Regions from separate parts of the Kitasatospora sp. MBT66 genome, predicted to be linked through region 2. Evidence: riboswitches for the same ligand, from Rfam matches in the RefSeq annotation. Region 2 holds a riboswitch; the other holds the start of a gene.
What was found. A riboswitch is a leader RNA that binds a small molecule or an ion and turns the genes downstream of it on or off. The one in region 2 is predicted to bind S-adenosylmethionine.
Positions count from the first base shown of each region.

Region 1: it holds a riboswitch for S-adenosylmethionine, as region 2 does, so the genes downstream of both, thrC (threonine synthase) here and BI06_RS35060 (IclR family transcriptional regulator) in region 2, are expected to answer to the same signal.

Region 1 covers NZ_JAIY01000008.1:502,325-509,556, forward strand. Annotated here, with positions in the region: gene BI06_RS23710 (cold-shock protein) at 400-603, opposite strand; gene BI06_RS23715 (ubiquitin-like small modifier protein 1) at 1,189-1,464, opposite strand; gene thrC (threonine synthase) at 1,517-2,803, opposite strand; SAM riboswitch class I at 2,822-2,953, opposite strand; gene BI06_RS23725 (glucosyl-3-phosphoglycerate synthase) at 3,104-4,114, shown strand; gene BI06_RS23730 (trehalose-6-phosphate synthase) at 4,162-5,640, shown strand; gene otsB (trehalose-phosphatase) at 5,615-6,466, opposite strand; gene BI06_RS23740 (DUF3263 domain-containing protein) at 6,532-6,837, opposite strand; gene BI06_RS23745 (cupin domain-containing protein) at 6,942-7,232, shown strand, end outside.
Region 2 covers NZ_JAIY01000014.1:121,394-128,625, reverse strand. Annotated here, with positions in the region: gene BI06_RS35065 (SGNH/GDSL hydrolase family protein) at 1-913, shown strand, start outside; gene BI06_RS35060 (IclR family transcriptional regulator) at 959-1,672, opposite strand; SAM riboswitch class I at 1,867-2,009, opposite strand; gene BI06_RS35055 (DUF1963 domain-containing protein) at 2,125-2,886, shown strand; gene BI06_RS35050 (TetR family transcriptional regulator) at 2,902-3,459, opposite strand; gene BI06_RS35045 (LuxR family transcriptional regulator) at 3,600-6,455, shown strand; gene BI06_RS35040 (VOC family protein) at 6,483-6,923, opposite strand; gene BI06_RS35035 (alpha/beta fold hydrolase) at 7,118-7,232, shown strand, end outside.

The DNA of each region.
Region 1 (7,232 bases), on a different contig from region 2:
ACTGCTCGGACCAAGGGGTGCCCGCGACGGACGGCCCTGGTGTGCGGGGGTCCATTCCCCTACCGCTCCCTGGGGCCTCACCGACCCGGTCCGCTGTCACTCTCAAGCTGTGAGTGCTAACGCCAATGATTAGCACTCCGGGTAGGTGAGTGCAAGCCCAATCGGGCAATCCGCGAGCCGCGCCGCCCGCCCCGCACCCCCGTCCGGGGCCGCCCCCGACCGCCTCCGACCGGCCCGGATCCGCCTCCGGCCGCACGGTCCCGCGACCGGCCCCCGGCCCCCGGTCGGGGCGGCGGACATGACGGCGGGCCCGTACGACCGAGGTCGCACGGGCCCGCCATGAGAATCAAGAGGTGCACCAGCCGATGGGCCGAGCAGAACTCCCGGGTGTCGGAAAGGTCAGACCGCCGCGCGGACCATGTCCGCCTGCGGACCCTTCTGCCCCTGAGAGATCTCGAACTCGACCCGCTGGCCCTCCTCAAGGGTGCGGTAGCCGTCCATCTGGATCGCGCTGTAGTGGACGAAGACGTCCGCACCACCGTCGACCGCGATGAAGCCGTAACCCTTCTCCGCGTTGAACCACTTGACGGTGCCCTGAGCCATTCCGAACTCCCCTAGTGCTGTGCTGGCCCTTCACGCGCCCGCAGGTCTGCGGGCCCGGGTCTGGTTGGAGGCCGGCCCGGGGAACCCCCCCTGGGCACAGCCGCGCACGCCACAATCCTCCCGATGACGCCGAACGGCATCCGGCGAACGGGCGATTGCGTCGACCGCGGCTGAATGTATCCGGATCGACGCCCTCTGCAACAGGGTCAATGGCGGGGAATTCACCCGCGGCCGCGCAGGACAGTACGGGAGCAATCGGGAGAAATTGCTGCATTCTCCGCCGGACATAGCGGACGTATTACCCGAAATCCCCGCCAGAATTCTGACACCGGCCTGACATGTATCCAGGTCCCGGCTCCGTCGCGACTCCCGCCGGACGCGGGCCGGCGGTGGTGGCGGTGCGGTGGATTCGTTCCCGGACCAGGGTGACGGGCGCGCCCTGTTCCCGGTCCAGCGACACTTTACTCCGCCCGGGACCGAAGATATTCCCGCCAAAATGCGCACGGCCGTCCGCGGCACGGAATTCCGTGCCGCGGACGGCCTTCGACGACGCGCCCGCCCCGCGGGGAACGGGCCGCCCGCGGATCACCCGCCGGCGACCGCCGGGATGATCGAAATGTTCGCGCCGTCCTTGATCTCCGTCTCCAGGCCCTCGGCGAACCGCACGTCGTCGTCGTTCACATAGACATTGACGAAACGGCGCAGCTTGCCGGTGTCGTCGAGGATCCGCGCGGCGATCCCGGCGTGGTTGCGCTCCAGGTCGGCGATCACCTCGCCCAGCGTGGCGCCCTCGGCGGGCACCTCGCTGACGCCGCCGGTGTAGGTGCGCAGGATGGTCGGGATGCGGACGTTGGCGCTCATGGGGGTCTCCTCGTTTCGGGCGCTGGGCGGATCGATCAGGGGGGCGGCAGGGTCAGGCGGAGGCCAGGCCGGCGCCCCGGAAGGCGTCCAGGGTCGGCCGGATGACGGCGGTCATGCCGGCCTCGGAGACGGCGTCGAGGGTCTTCAGCCCGTCACCGGTGTTGATGGCGACGGTCTCCTTCGACGGGTCCAGTTGTCCGGTCTCGACCAGCTTCTTGAGCACGCCGACGGTCACGCCGCCCGCGGTCTCGGCGAAGATGCCCTCGGTCCGGGCCAGCAGCCGGATCGCCGCCACGACCTCCACGTCCGTGACGTCCTCCACCGCGCCGCCGGTGCGCCGGGCGATGTCCAGCACGTACGGGCCGTCGGCCGGGTTGCCGATCGCCAGCGACTTGGCGATGGTGTCCGGCTTGACCGGCCGGATCACGTCGTGGCCGGCCTTGTAGGCCGCCGAGACCGGCGAGCAGCCCTCCGCCTGGGCACCGAAGATCCGGTACGGCCGGTCCTCGACCAGGCCCAGCTTGATCAGCTCCTGCAGACCCTTGTCGATCTTGGTGAGCTGGGAGCCCGAGGCGACCGGGATCACGATCTGCTCCGGCAGCCGCCAGCCGAGCTGCTCGCAGATCTCGTAGGCGAGCGTCTTGGAGCCCTCGCCGTAGTACGGCCGCAGATTGACGTTGACGAAGCCCCAGCCCTCGCCGGCCGGGTCGCCGATCAGCTCCGAGCAGAAGCGGTTCACATCGTCGTAGTTGCCCTCGATGCCGACCAGCTCGCCGCCGTACACGCCGGCCATCACGACCTTGCCCTGCTCCAGGTCGTGCGGGATGAACACGCAGGACCGGAAGCCGGCCCGGGCCGCCGCCGCGCCGACCGCGCCGGCCAGGTTGCCGGTCGAGGAGCAGGACAGCGTGGTGTAGCCGAACACCCGGGCCGCCTCGATGGCGCAGGCCACCACGCGGTCCTTGAAGGAGTGGGTCGGGTTCCCGGAGTCGTCCTTGATGTGCAGCTGCCCGGTGAAGCCGAGCTCGCGGCCCAGGTTGTCCGCCTTCACCAGCGGGGTCCACCCCGGGTTGAGGTTCGGCTTGGTCGCCACGTCGGCCGGGACGGGCAGCAGCGGCGCGTAGCGCCAGATCGACGCCGGACCGGCCTCGATCCGCTTGCGCAGCTCCTCGGCGCCCTCGCTGCCGAAGTCGTAGGCGATCTCCAGCGGACCGAAGCACTCGAGACAGGCGAAGCTGGGACCGAGCGGGAACCGGGTGCCGCACTCGCGACAGGACAGCGCGGTGGCGGGGCCGAGGTCAACGGTGGCGGTGACGGGTGCGGCGGTGTCGATAGCCATGATGGGCGGAGGCCTCTCTCCTCATCTTCCCCGTGACGCGGTCGCGCCCGGGCCGGAATTGGCACCTGTCCCGCCGGGGCGTGAAGCCAGCCGTGCGAGAAGGTTGCCGGGACGTCAACGGGCCGTTCCCTCAGTCCCTCTGGATGAGCTCTGTGAAGTTGTGGGTTGTGCTCAGCGGCGACCCCGGCGTGCGAAGGTCCGATCGCTGTACGAAGACTGTATCCGAAGGCATCGGTCCCGAACCCGACCGTCCGCCACGCGAGATGACCCGTCCCAACCGATCCCGTCGAGGAGAGCACAGTGCCCGCCGAACCGACCCCCGCGCTCCTCCCCGAGACCGCGTCCTGGCTGCGCCGGCGCTCGTGGACCGCGGCCGACCGACCGGTTCACACCCTCCCGGCCGCCAAGCGCGCCCTCGGCCCGGCGGGCACCGTCAGCGTCGTCCTGCCCGCCCTGGACGAGGAGGCCACCGTCGGCGAGATCGTCCGGGTCATCCGGCGGGAGCTGATGGAGCGACTACCGCTGGTGGACGAGCTGGTGGTGGTCGACTCCGGCTCCGTCGACGGCACCGCCGAGGTCGCCGCCGAGGCCGGGGCCACCGTCGTCCACCGGGACGCCGTCCTGCCCCGGCTGCCCGCCGCCCCCGGCAAGGGCGAGGTGCTGTGGCGTTCGCTGCTGGTCACCCGCGGCGAGATCGTCTGCTTCGTGGACGCCGACCTGCGCGAGTTCGACCCCGCCCTGGTCTCCGGCATCCTCGGCCCGCTGCTCACCGAGCCGGACATCCAGCTGGTCAAGGCCATGTACGACCGGCCGCTGGAGACCGACGGCGCGGTGGTGCCGGCCGGCGGCGGCCGGGTCACCGAACTGGTCGCCCGTCCGCTGCTCAATCTGCACTGGCCGGAACTCGCCGGTTTCGTCCAGCCGCTCGGCGGCGAGTACGCGGCCCGCCGCTCCCTGCTCGAACGGCTGCCCTTCCCCACCGGCTACGGCGTCGAGCTCGGCCTGCTCGTCGACGCCCTGGAGACGGCCGGACTGGACGCGCTCGCACAGGTGGACGTCGGCATCCGCCACCACCGGCACCAGGACGCCCAGGCACTCGGCCGGATGGCGGCCACCATCTACCGCACCGCGCTGGAGAGACTGGACCGCACCCACCGACTGAAGGCCTCCGCCGACCTGGTCCGCCCACTGCTCACCCAGTTCACCCGCGACCCGCTGACCCGCGCCTTCACCGCCCACACCCACCCGGTCACCGCGACCGAGCGGCCGCCGATGCACACCGTGCCCGAGTACGCCACCCGACGCCGATGACCGGTCCCGGGGGTTTGCCGCCCCGGACCCCCGGCAACGAACCAACCATGGGTGATCTCACGACCGAGCGTTCGAATCCGACCGGCGCCGCCGCGGTACTGGTGGCGTCCAACCGGGGGCCGGTCTCCTTCGGCACCGCTGACGACGGCACACTGACCCTCCGCAGAGGCGGTGGCGGACTGGTCTCCGGGCTGTCCGCGATCGACGACCCGGACGCCGTCTGGGTCTGCGCCGCCCTCTCCGACGCCGACCGCAGGGCCGCCCGCGAGGCCCCGGACGGCCGGCTCGACCGGGCCGGCCACGACGTCGGCGGCCAGGCCGTCCGGATGCTCGGCATCGACCCGGAGACCTTCGCCCGCGCCTACAACGGCATCGCCAACTCGACCCTCTGGTTCGTCCACCACCTGCTCTGGAACACCCCGACCGCCCCCGTCTTCGACGCCGGCTTCCGCACCGAGTGGGAGGCCTACCTCGCGTACAACACGGCCTTCGCCGAGGCCCTCGCCGCCGAGGCCGCCCCCGGGGCCGCCGTGCTGGTGCAGGACTACCACCTCTCGCTCGTCCCGGAGCTGCTCCGCGCCGCCCGCCCCGATCTGCGGATCGGCCACTTCTCGCACACCCCCTGGGCGCCGCCCGAGTACCTGCGGCTGCTGCCCGACGACATCGCCGAGGCCGTCCTCACCGGCATCCTCGGCGCCGACCGGGCGGGTTTCCTGACCCGCCGCTGGGCGCTCGCCTTCGCCGACTGCTGCGAGCGGTACCTCGGCGCGGAGGTCGACCGCGAGGCGCTCACCGTGACGCACGCGGGCCGCACCACCGCCCTCGGCGTGCACGGCCTCGGCGCCGACGCCGACTTCCTGCGCGAGCGGGCCCACCGGCCGGACGTCGACGAGCGGCTCGCCACCCTGCGCGCGACCGTGGGCGAGCGCCGCACCGTCGTCCGGGTCGACCGCACCGAACTGAGCAAGAACATCGTCCGCGGCTTCCTGGCCTACCGGCACCTGCTGCGCACCCGCCCGGAGTGGCACGACCGGGTGGTCCACATCGCCTTCGCCTACCCGTCCCGCACCGACCTCGCCGAGTACCGGGCCTACACCGACCAGGTGCGGGCGCTCGCCGCCGAGATCGAGGCGGAGTTCGGCACCCCGGACTGGCGGCCGCTGGTCCTCCACGTCGACGACGACTTCCCCCGCTCGCTGGCCGCCTACCGGCTGGCCGACGTGGCCCTGGTCAACCCGATCCGGGACGGCATGAACCTCGTCGCCAAGGAGGTCCCGGTGGTCTCCGACCAGGGGTGCGCGCTCGTGCTCTCCCGGGAGGCCGGCGCGCACTCCGAGCTCGGCCAGGACGCGCTGAGCGTCAACCCCTACGACATCGTGGCCACCGCCGAGGCGCTGCACGCCGGGCTCACCATGCCGGCCGACGAGCGGGCCGACCGCACCAAGCGGCTGGCCGCCGCGGCGACGGCGCTGCCGCCGCAGCAGTGGTTCCTGGACCAGCTCAACGCCCTGCGACCGGGCGGCTGAGCTCCTCCCCCAGCGCGACCAGCAGTTCCACCACGCCGGCCGGGCCCGGGACCACCAGGTCCGCCCGGTCGGCGAGCTCGCGCACCGGCGCGTCCCCGACCGCGCCGCTGCACACCAGCAGCCCGGCCAGGCCCTCCGGCCGCAGCCCCTCCACCGCCGCGAAGGCCGGCACGTCCCCCAGGTCGTCGCCCGCGTAGAGCACCGAACGCGCCCCGCGCTCGCGCAGCAGCCCGGTCAGCGCCGCCCCCTTGTCCACGCCCGGCGGCCGCAGCTCCAGCACCAGCCGGCCCGGCTCCACCACCAGCCCGTGCTCGGCCGCCAGCCGCTCCATCGGCGCCCGCAGCAGCTCGAACGCGGCCGTCGGGTCCTCCGTCCGCCGGGTGTGCACGGCCACCGAGCGGCCCTTGTCCTCCACCCAGGTGCCCTCGGGCGCGCCCAGCGCCGCCAGCCGCTCCGCCAGCTCCGCCCGCACCGCGGCCACGCCCGGGTGCGGCGGCGGCGCGGTCAGCCGGCCGTCCTCCCAGCGCTCGGCGCCGTAGTGGCCGAGCACCACCACCCCGTCGATCCCGGCCAGCCCGCCGTACTCCACCGCCAGGGCGGCCGGCCGGCCGGTCACCACCGCGACCGCGCCGACCCGGGGCGCCAGCGCGCGCAGCGCGGGTGCCACGCCCGGGTCCGCCCTGGCCCGGTCCGGGTCGGGGACGATCGGGGCGAGCGTCCCGTCGAAGTCGAGGGCGATCACGGCGTCACGAGGTGCGGCGAGCAGCGCCGCCAGCCCCGTGCGTCCGGCGTCCGTCAGCGGTCGCGCAATGTCGGAAAGGCCCATGCCCGGCAACGTACCCAGCCCGGGCGGGGGCAATCGGTCGGGCCGGGCCCGCGCGCGGGTGACCTCTACCGGGCCGCCCGGCGGGCGTCGCGGACCCGGCGCAGCCGGTTGACCAGCACCGGGGCGTGCGCCAGCGCCTCCGGACGGTCCAGCAGCCCGTTCAACAGCTGGTAGTACCGGGTGCTGGAGAGCCCCAGCTCCTCCCGGACGGCCCGCTCCTTGGCGCCGGCCGTCCGCCAGCTCCGGGCCTCCAGCGCCAGCACGGCCCGGTCCCTGGCGTCCAGCCCGGCCGGTCCGGCCGGCTCGGCCTGCTGCTCCGGACCGTCCGTCCGCTCCGGTTCCGGCAGCTCCGCTTCCTCGTCCGCGCCCATCCGGGGCCCACCTCCGCCCATCACTACGGAGTGTCATTCTCCCCCGCGGACCCGACACACCCTGCCCGCTGCGCAGCCCCGGTCCGCCGACTAGCGTCGGCCCCATGACCAGCATCCCGACCGCCGCCTTCGCCCTGCACGTCCCGAGCGCCGAGCTCGAGCCCGACCCGCTCGACCCGGCGCAGATCGTCTCCGGCACCCCCGAGGTGTCCGGCCTGGTGCTCTCCGAGTCCGCCTCCGGCGAGTCGGGCATCTGGCAGATCACCCCGGGCGTGGTCACCGACACCGAGGCGGCGGAGGTCTTCGTGGTGCTGAGCGGCCGGGCCACCGTCGTGGTCGACGGCGGCCCGGTGCTGGAGCTCGGCCCGGGTGTCGCCGGGGTGTTCCAGGAGGGC
Region 2 (7,232 bases):
CCGGGACTCCGTCGTCGTCCCCGCGGGCGGCGAGATCCTCAGCGATCCGGTGCCGCTGCCGACGGCGGCCCGCGACCGGGTGGCGCTGACCCTCTGGTTCGACGGCCCGACCGGCCCGGCCACCTACCACCAGCTGTCCATGAGCACGACCTACCGGGCCGACGGCGACCATCGCGGTGACACCGGCGCGGCGGCGTTCACCGACGCCGTCCGCCCCGGGTACGGCTCCTGGTACTACCTCGGCGGGGTCGAGGTCACCGGCGGGCGGCCCGTGGGCAGGGCGGTGGTGGCATTCGGCGAGTCCACCACCGACGGGTTCGGCGCCACCGTCGACGGCGACGACCGCTACCCCGACCTGCTCGCCGAGCGGCTCCTCGCCACCGGCCGGCCGCGGCCGGTGCTCAACGCCGGCATCGGCTCCAACAAGCTGCTCGCCGATTCCGCCTGCGCCGGGGACAGCGCCCTGCGCCGGTTCCGGCGCGATGTGCTCGACCGGCCGAACGTCGGCACCGTCATCGTCTCCCACGGCATGAACGACATCCTCCGCAGCGGCGACCAGATCTGCGGCGTGGACCGCGACGACCCGCCGGTGACGCTCCAGCGGCTGATCGACGCCCACCGCACCCTCATCCGGGCCGCCCACGCCCGAGGCGTCAAGGCCGTGGGCGCCACGCTGATGCCCTTCGGCGGCGCCCCCTTCTGGACCGCGCAGACCGACCGGCTGCGCCGCGACCTGAACGAGTGGATCCGTACCTCCGGCGCGTACGACGCGGTGGCCGACTTCGACCGGGCCGTCGACCCCGAGGACACCGGAGCGATCCCGGACGGCTACCACGCCGGCGACCACCTCCACCCCGGGCCGCTCGGATACCGCGTCATGGCGGACAGCATCGACCTCGACAGCCTGGGCTGACGAACCGGGGCCGCAGGGGCGGACACCCCCGCGACCGGGGGCCCGTCAGGTGACGCGGAGGGCCTCGGTGAGGCGGTCGGCCGCCTCGACGACCGTCTGCGAGAGCAGGGCGCCGGGGTGGCGGGTGAGCCGTTCGATCGGACCGGAGACCGTGACGGCGGCCACCACCCGGTTGGCCGGGCCACGGACCGGCGCGGAGACGGACGCGACCCCGAGCTCGCGTTCCCCGATCGACTGGGCCCAGCCCCGGCGCCGGACGCCGCTCAGCGCCGTCGCCGTGAAGCGCGCCCCCTGGAGGCCCCGGTGGAGCCGCTCCGGTTCCTCCCAGGCCAGCAGGACCTGGGCGGCGGCGCCGACCTTCATCGGGAGGGTGACCCCCACCGGGACGGTGTCGCGCAGGCCGGAGAGGCGCTCGGCGGCGGCCACGCAGATGCGGACGCCGCCCTGCCGGCGGTAGAGCTGGGCGCTCTCCCCGCTGACGTCGCGCAGCCGGGCCAGGACCGGGCCGGCGGCGGCCAGCAGCCGGTCCTCCCCGGCGGCCGCCGAGAGCTCGCCGAGCCGGGGGCCGAGGATGAACCGGCCCTCCACGTCCCGGGCGACCAGCCGGTGCTGCTCGAGCGCGACGGCGAGCCGGTGCGCGGTGGGTCGGGCCAGGCCGGTCACGGCCACGAGTCCGGCCAGGGTGGCCGGACCGGCCTCCAGGGTGCCGAGGATCGAGGTGACCTTGTCGAGCACGCCGACGCCACTCGTGTTCTCCATGGATGTCTCCGTCTCAGATCCCGCGAGCCGCCAGGGGGCGCGCTCACGGAGGCCCCCCGCAGGGAGCCGGGGGGTGGTCAGCGAGGGCGGGCCGCAGAAGTTGGCCGATTGCCTGCGCCGGGCACGAGACGGGTACGCGAAAGGTCCGGGATGGGAAGCGCCCGGGGGAAGGACAGCACAGAAAGCACCGTGTCTCCTCATCTTTCCCGCGCCACATTGGCGACAGGCCGGAGTTGGCACTGATCCCGATCGGCACGGCGCGTACTTCGGACGCCGGGTCGAACGGGGAGCTGCCGGGGCTTCGTAGGGCCGGTCCCTCCACCCCTCTGGATGATTCGCGGAGAACGATACAAGACTCCCCCTCCCGCCTGCCAAGCCCGCCCCCCGGCTGCGGCCGGGCAGTGCCGGCGGGAGCCCGGCGCTGTCGGCGCGGTGTCCTACAGTCGGGCCGTATGACGACCTTGATCACCGAGGGCGGCCCGGTCGCGGCCGACGCGACGGTCACGCGCATCGGCGGCGTGCCGCTCGCCCCGCCCGGCACCGCCTGGCCGTCCTGTGCCGATTGCGGCGGCCCGATGCAGTTCCTCGCGCAGATCGTGCTGGACGGGTCCGGCGCGGCCGTCACCGGAGGTCCGGGGCAGCAGGACCGGCTGCTGGTGCTGTTCGCCTGCCAGAACCGTCCGGGTGTCTGCCAGGACTGGGAGGCCCGCTCGGGTGCCAACCTCGCGCTGATTCTCCCGGCCCAGGGGCTGGTGCCGATTCCCCTTCCGGTGCCGGCCGACCTCGACGAGGGCGAGGCCGAGGAGGAGGACGACCCGGACGACCCGGACGACCCGGACGAGGACGAGTTCGAGGACGAAGAGGAGGACGAGGACGAAGAGGAGGACGAGGACGAGGTCCTGCTCCTCGGCGCCACCCGCGCCGCCGAACCCCAGCACCTCCCGGACGCCCCGGACTTCGACAGTGCCCGCGCCGCCTGGGCGGCCCGGACCGGCCGCCCCCGGAACCACGTCCTCGGCCGGCTCAACGGCACACCGGCCTGGCTCCAGTACGACCAGACGCCGAGTTGTGCGACCTGCGCGGAGCCGATGCGGCTCGCCGTCCAGCTCCAGGAGGGACCCGATCCCCTCACCGCCATGAACTTCGGCAGCGGCCGGGCCTACGCCTTCACCTGCTCCCCCTGCACCGAGGCGGCGTTCCTCTGGCAGTGCTGAACTGCACCCGCCGGCTCACTCCGCCAGGACGGTGGCGATCCGGCGGATCAGCTCGCGGCTGCGCTCCCGGTCGGCGACGTCCACGACCGTCAGCACCTCCGGGTTCGCGGCCGCCCACAGCATCGCGACATGGACCAGCAGGGCGAACAGCACCTCGGGCTCGAACCGGGTCGAGACCCGGCCGTCGGCCTGCCCCCGGGCGATGTCGGCGCTGCGCCTGCGCACCTCGGCGACGGCGAGCTCGTTGAAGGCGTCGCCGTGCTCCAGCCGCTGCCAGGTGATGATCCGGGGCATGTCCGGGTCCGCGGCGTAGAGGTCGCCCAGACCGGCCGCGAACCCGGGCAGGTCGTGCACGTCGAGCGGCACGCTCACCACGATCTGCTCGACCAGCTCGTTCCAGACCGCCTCGAACAGCCCGGCCTTGTTCCCGAAGTAGTGGTAGATCTGCGCCTTGTTGCTCCGCGCGGCGGCGGCGATGCGGTCGACGCGCGCGCCGTTCAGCCCGTGTGCGGCGAACTCGGCCCGGCCGGCCGCGATGAGTCTCCGCTTGGTGGCTTCGGCGTCGCGCTCCATGCACCCTGCTCCTAACTAACCGTTTACTTGACAGGTTCACCAGAACCACAGTGTAATCAACTAACCGTCCAGTTGAATACGGCCGCGGTCGCGCGCCTTCGGGTCAGGGGAGGGAACCGGGCGTGGAACCGGGCATGGTGATGGTCGGTCGGGACGCCGAGCGGGCGCGGCTGTCCGCGTTCGTCCGGGCCCCCGACGGGCAGGCCCTGGTCCTCAGGGGCGAGGCGGGTGTCGGCAAGAGCACCCTGCTCGACCTGGCGGCACGGCTCGCGGCCGAGGACGGGCAGTCGGTCGTCCGCGCCACCGGGGTCGAGGCGGAGAGCGGGCTGCCGCACGCCGGGCTGCACCAGCTCCTCTACCCGCTGCTCCCCACCTCCGACGACCGATCCTGCGACGGTCGGCCGTCCGACGACCGTCCGTCCGACGACCGGCCCTCCGACGCCCCTCTGCTGAGCGCCGGCGCCCGCGCCGCCTTCGACGCCGCCTTCGGCCGGTCCGACGGTCCGCCGCCGCCCGTCATGGCGCTCGGCATCGCCGTACTCGACCTGCTGTCCTGGACGGCGGCGAAGGGCCGCCCTCTTCTGCTCGTCCTCGACGACGGCCAGTGGCTGGACGGGGCCAGCGCCGAGGTGTGCGGATTCGTCGGCCGCCGACTGGCCGGCCGCCCCGGCGTCAAGCTCCTGGTGGCCGTCCGCGCCGACACCGCCTCGCGGTTCGACACCGCCGCGCTGCCGGAGGCACCGGTCGGTGCCCTCGGCGACGCGGACGCTACCCGCCTGCTGGACCTGCACCACCCGCAGCTCGGCCGGCAGGTCCGCGGGCTCGTCCTGGAACAGGCCGGCGGCAACCCGCTCGCCCTGCTGGAACTGCCCGCACACCTCACCGCCGGCCCCGGCGACCGGACGACCCAGGACCTCCTCGGCCTGCACGGCGTACCGCTCCCCCGGCGGATCCAGGAGATCTACGCCGCCCGCCTCGCCCGCCTCGGCGACACCGTCCGCGCGGAACTGCTCCGGGGCGCCCTCGACGGATCGGCCGCCCGGCCCGGCGACGGCCCGGCACCGATCGCGCGCTACCGCATGCGCGAGGTCGACGAGGCCGTCGCGTGCGGCCTGCTGGTCGTCGAACCGGTCACCGGCGAGCTGGCGTTCCGGCACCCGCTGGTGCGGTCGAGCGTCGTCCAGCTCGCCACACCGGACCAGCGCCGCTCCGCCCACCGGGTGCTGGCGGAGCTGCACCGGGAGTACCCGGAACGGCGCGCCATCCATCTGGCGGCCGCCACCGTCGACCCCGAGGAGGGCGTGGCCGCCGACCTGGAGGCCGCCGCCCGGTCGGCCACCCGGCGCGGCGGCGCGCGGATGGCCGTCTCCTGGCTGACCCGAGCCGCGGAGCTGAGCGAGACCCGGGTCGACCGGTCCAGGCGGCTCGGCGAGGCGGCGTACGTCGCCGGGCAGGCGGACAACCTCGGCCGGGCGCGCAGCCTCGCGCTGGCCGCCGCCGCCCCCGGCACGGACGAGAGCCCCGCCGCCGTCCTCGCCGACTCCTACCTGGCGCTGTACCGGGACGGCGAGGTCAGGGCCACCCACCGCCGGATCGTCGCGGCCGTCGAGCGGCTCCGGGACTCCCCCGACCGCCGCCCCCGCCACCCCGACCGGGGCCCCGACTCCCCCTTCCCCGACGAGGTGCTCGACCGGCTCGTCAGCCTCCTGCTCGCCGTCAGCCAGTACGCCGGCAACCGCGCCACCTGGCAGCGCACCCACGAGGTCCTCGCCACCCTCGGCGAGCTCGCCACCGAACGCGCCTGGATGTACGGCAGCACCTGGAGCGACGTCGTCCGGCACGGCGCCGGCTGGCCCCGGCGGGTGGAGCGGGCCTCGGCGAGCCTGGCCGACCAGGACCCGTGGGACGTCACCCGCCTCGCCGTGTCGGCGTACCACCTCGACGTCCTGAGCCCGCTGCGCCCGTACCTGGAGCGCGTCGTGGACCGCGAGCTCGACACGGGCGCCATGTCCAGCGGCATCGTCATGCTGCACCTGGTCCTGCTCGACCAGCTGGCGCTCGGCCAGTGGGACGCCGCCGAACGCACCGGGCACCGCGCCCTCGCCCTGGCCACCGAACGCGGCCACGGCCTCTTCGCCCACCAGACCCGGGCCTACCTCGCCCAACTCGCCGCCGTACGCGGCCGGACGACGGAGGCCCGCGAGCTGCAGGCCGCCGTCGACGCGTGGGCCCGACCGCGCGGCGTGGGATTCCTGACCCAGATCGCCGACGCCGTCGGCGCCACCGCCGCACTCGGCGACGGCGACTACGAGACCGCGTTCCTCCACGCCATCGGCATCACGGCACCGGGTGCGTTCCGGCCCTACGCCTACCAGGCCTCGCGGACCCTGCTCGACCTCGTCGAGGCGGCCCTGCACACCGGCCGCGCCGAACAGGCCCGGGCCCACGCGCTGGCCGCGAGGGACGCCGGCCTGCCCGATCTCTCCCCCCGGCTGGCCCTGCTCACCCACGGCGCCCTGGCCATGACGGCGGAGGACGACACCGAGGCCGCGGCCCACTACGCCCGCGCCCAGTCCCACCCGGCCGCCGAACGCTTCCCGTTCGAACTGGCCCGGATCCGGCTCGCCCACGGCATCAGCATCCGCCGCCTCCAGGGCGCGGCGGCCGCCCGCCTCCCCCTCACCCAGGCCGCCAAGGCCTTTGACCGCCTCGGCGCCCCCGCCTGGGCCGCCCGCGCCCACGCCGAACTCCGGGCCGCAGGTGTCGCCCCCCACACCCCCTCGCCCGCCCCGCTGCCCCTGACCTGGCAGGAGCGCCGCGTCGCCGAACTCGCCGCCGGAGGCCTGACCAACAAGGAGATCGGCGAACAGATGCGCCTCTCCCCCCGCACCGTCAGCGCCCACCTCTACCGCGCCTTCCCCAAACTGGGCATCACCACCCGCGCCGCCCTCCGCGACGCCCTCACCCGCATCTCGCAGCCGACCCCGGCACCCTGAGCGCGGCGGCGGCGGCCGTCGGCTCGGTCAGCCGAGTTCCTCGGCGAGGCCGACGACGATGCCCTCGGGGCCGCGGACGTAGCAGAGCCGGTAGACGTTCTCGTACTGGACGATCTCGCCGACGAGTTCGGCGCCATGGGGGCGCAGGCGGGTGACGACGTCCTCGATGTCGTCGACGGCGAACATGACGCGGCGCAGGCCGAGCGTGTTCGCCGGGGCGTCCTTCGGTTCGGGGGTGATCGCCTTCGGCCGGTGGAACCTCGCCAGCTCGACCCGGCCGGGACCGTTGGGAACCCGCAGCATCGCGACGTCCTGGCGGACGTCGTGGAGGCCGATGACACGCTCCGCCCCGGGCCAGTCCAGCGGCCCCGCCCCCTCGAGTTCCATCCCGAGCTCGACGAAGAACGCGACGACGGCGTCGAGGTCCTCGACGACGATGAGGACGTTGTCCATGCGCCGGATCGCCATGCGGGGGCCTCCTGGGTGGGTGCGGAACTCCGGCCACGGTAACCGCCGGGCGGCCGCGGTCCCGGTCCGGGCACCCGTTCGGGTGCACCGCGTGCCCGGCTGGGGGCGCGGAAGTCCGGGGCACCCCCGAGGCTGGAGTGGGCTTCGGCCCCCACGGTTTCCGTCATGGCTAGACATCGACGCAGGAGGACAACATGACGACCAAGGCCAGCATCGTCTTCGCCCACGGACTCTGGGCCGACGGCTCGTGCTTCAACAAGCTCGTCCCCGCGCTCCAGGCCGAGGGCCACACGGTGGCGAGCTCGCAGC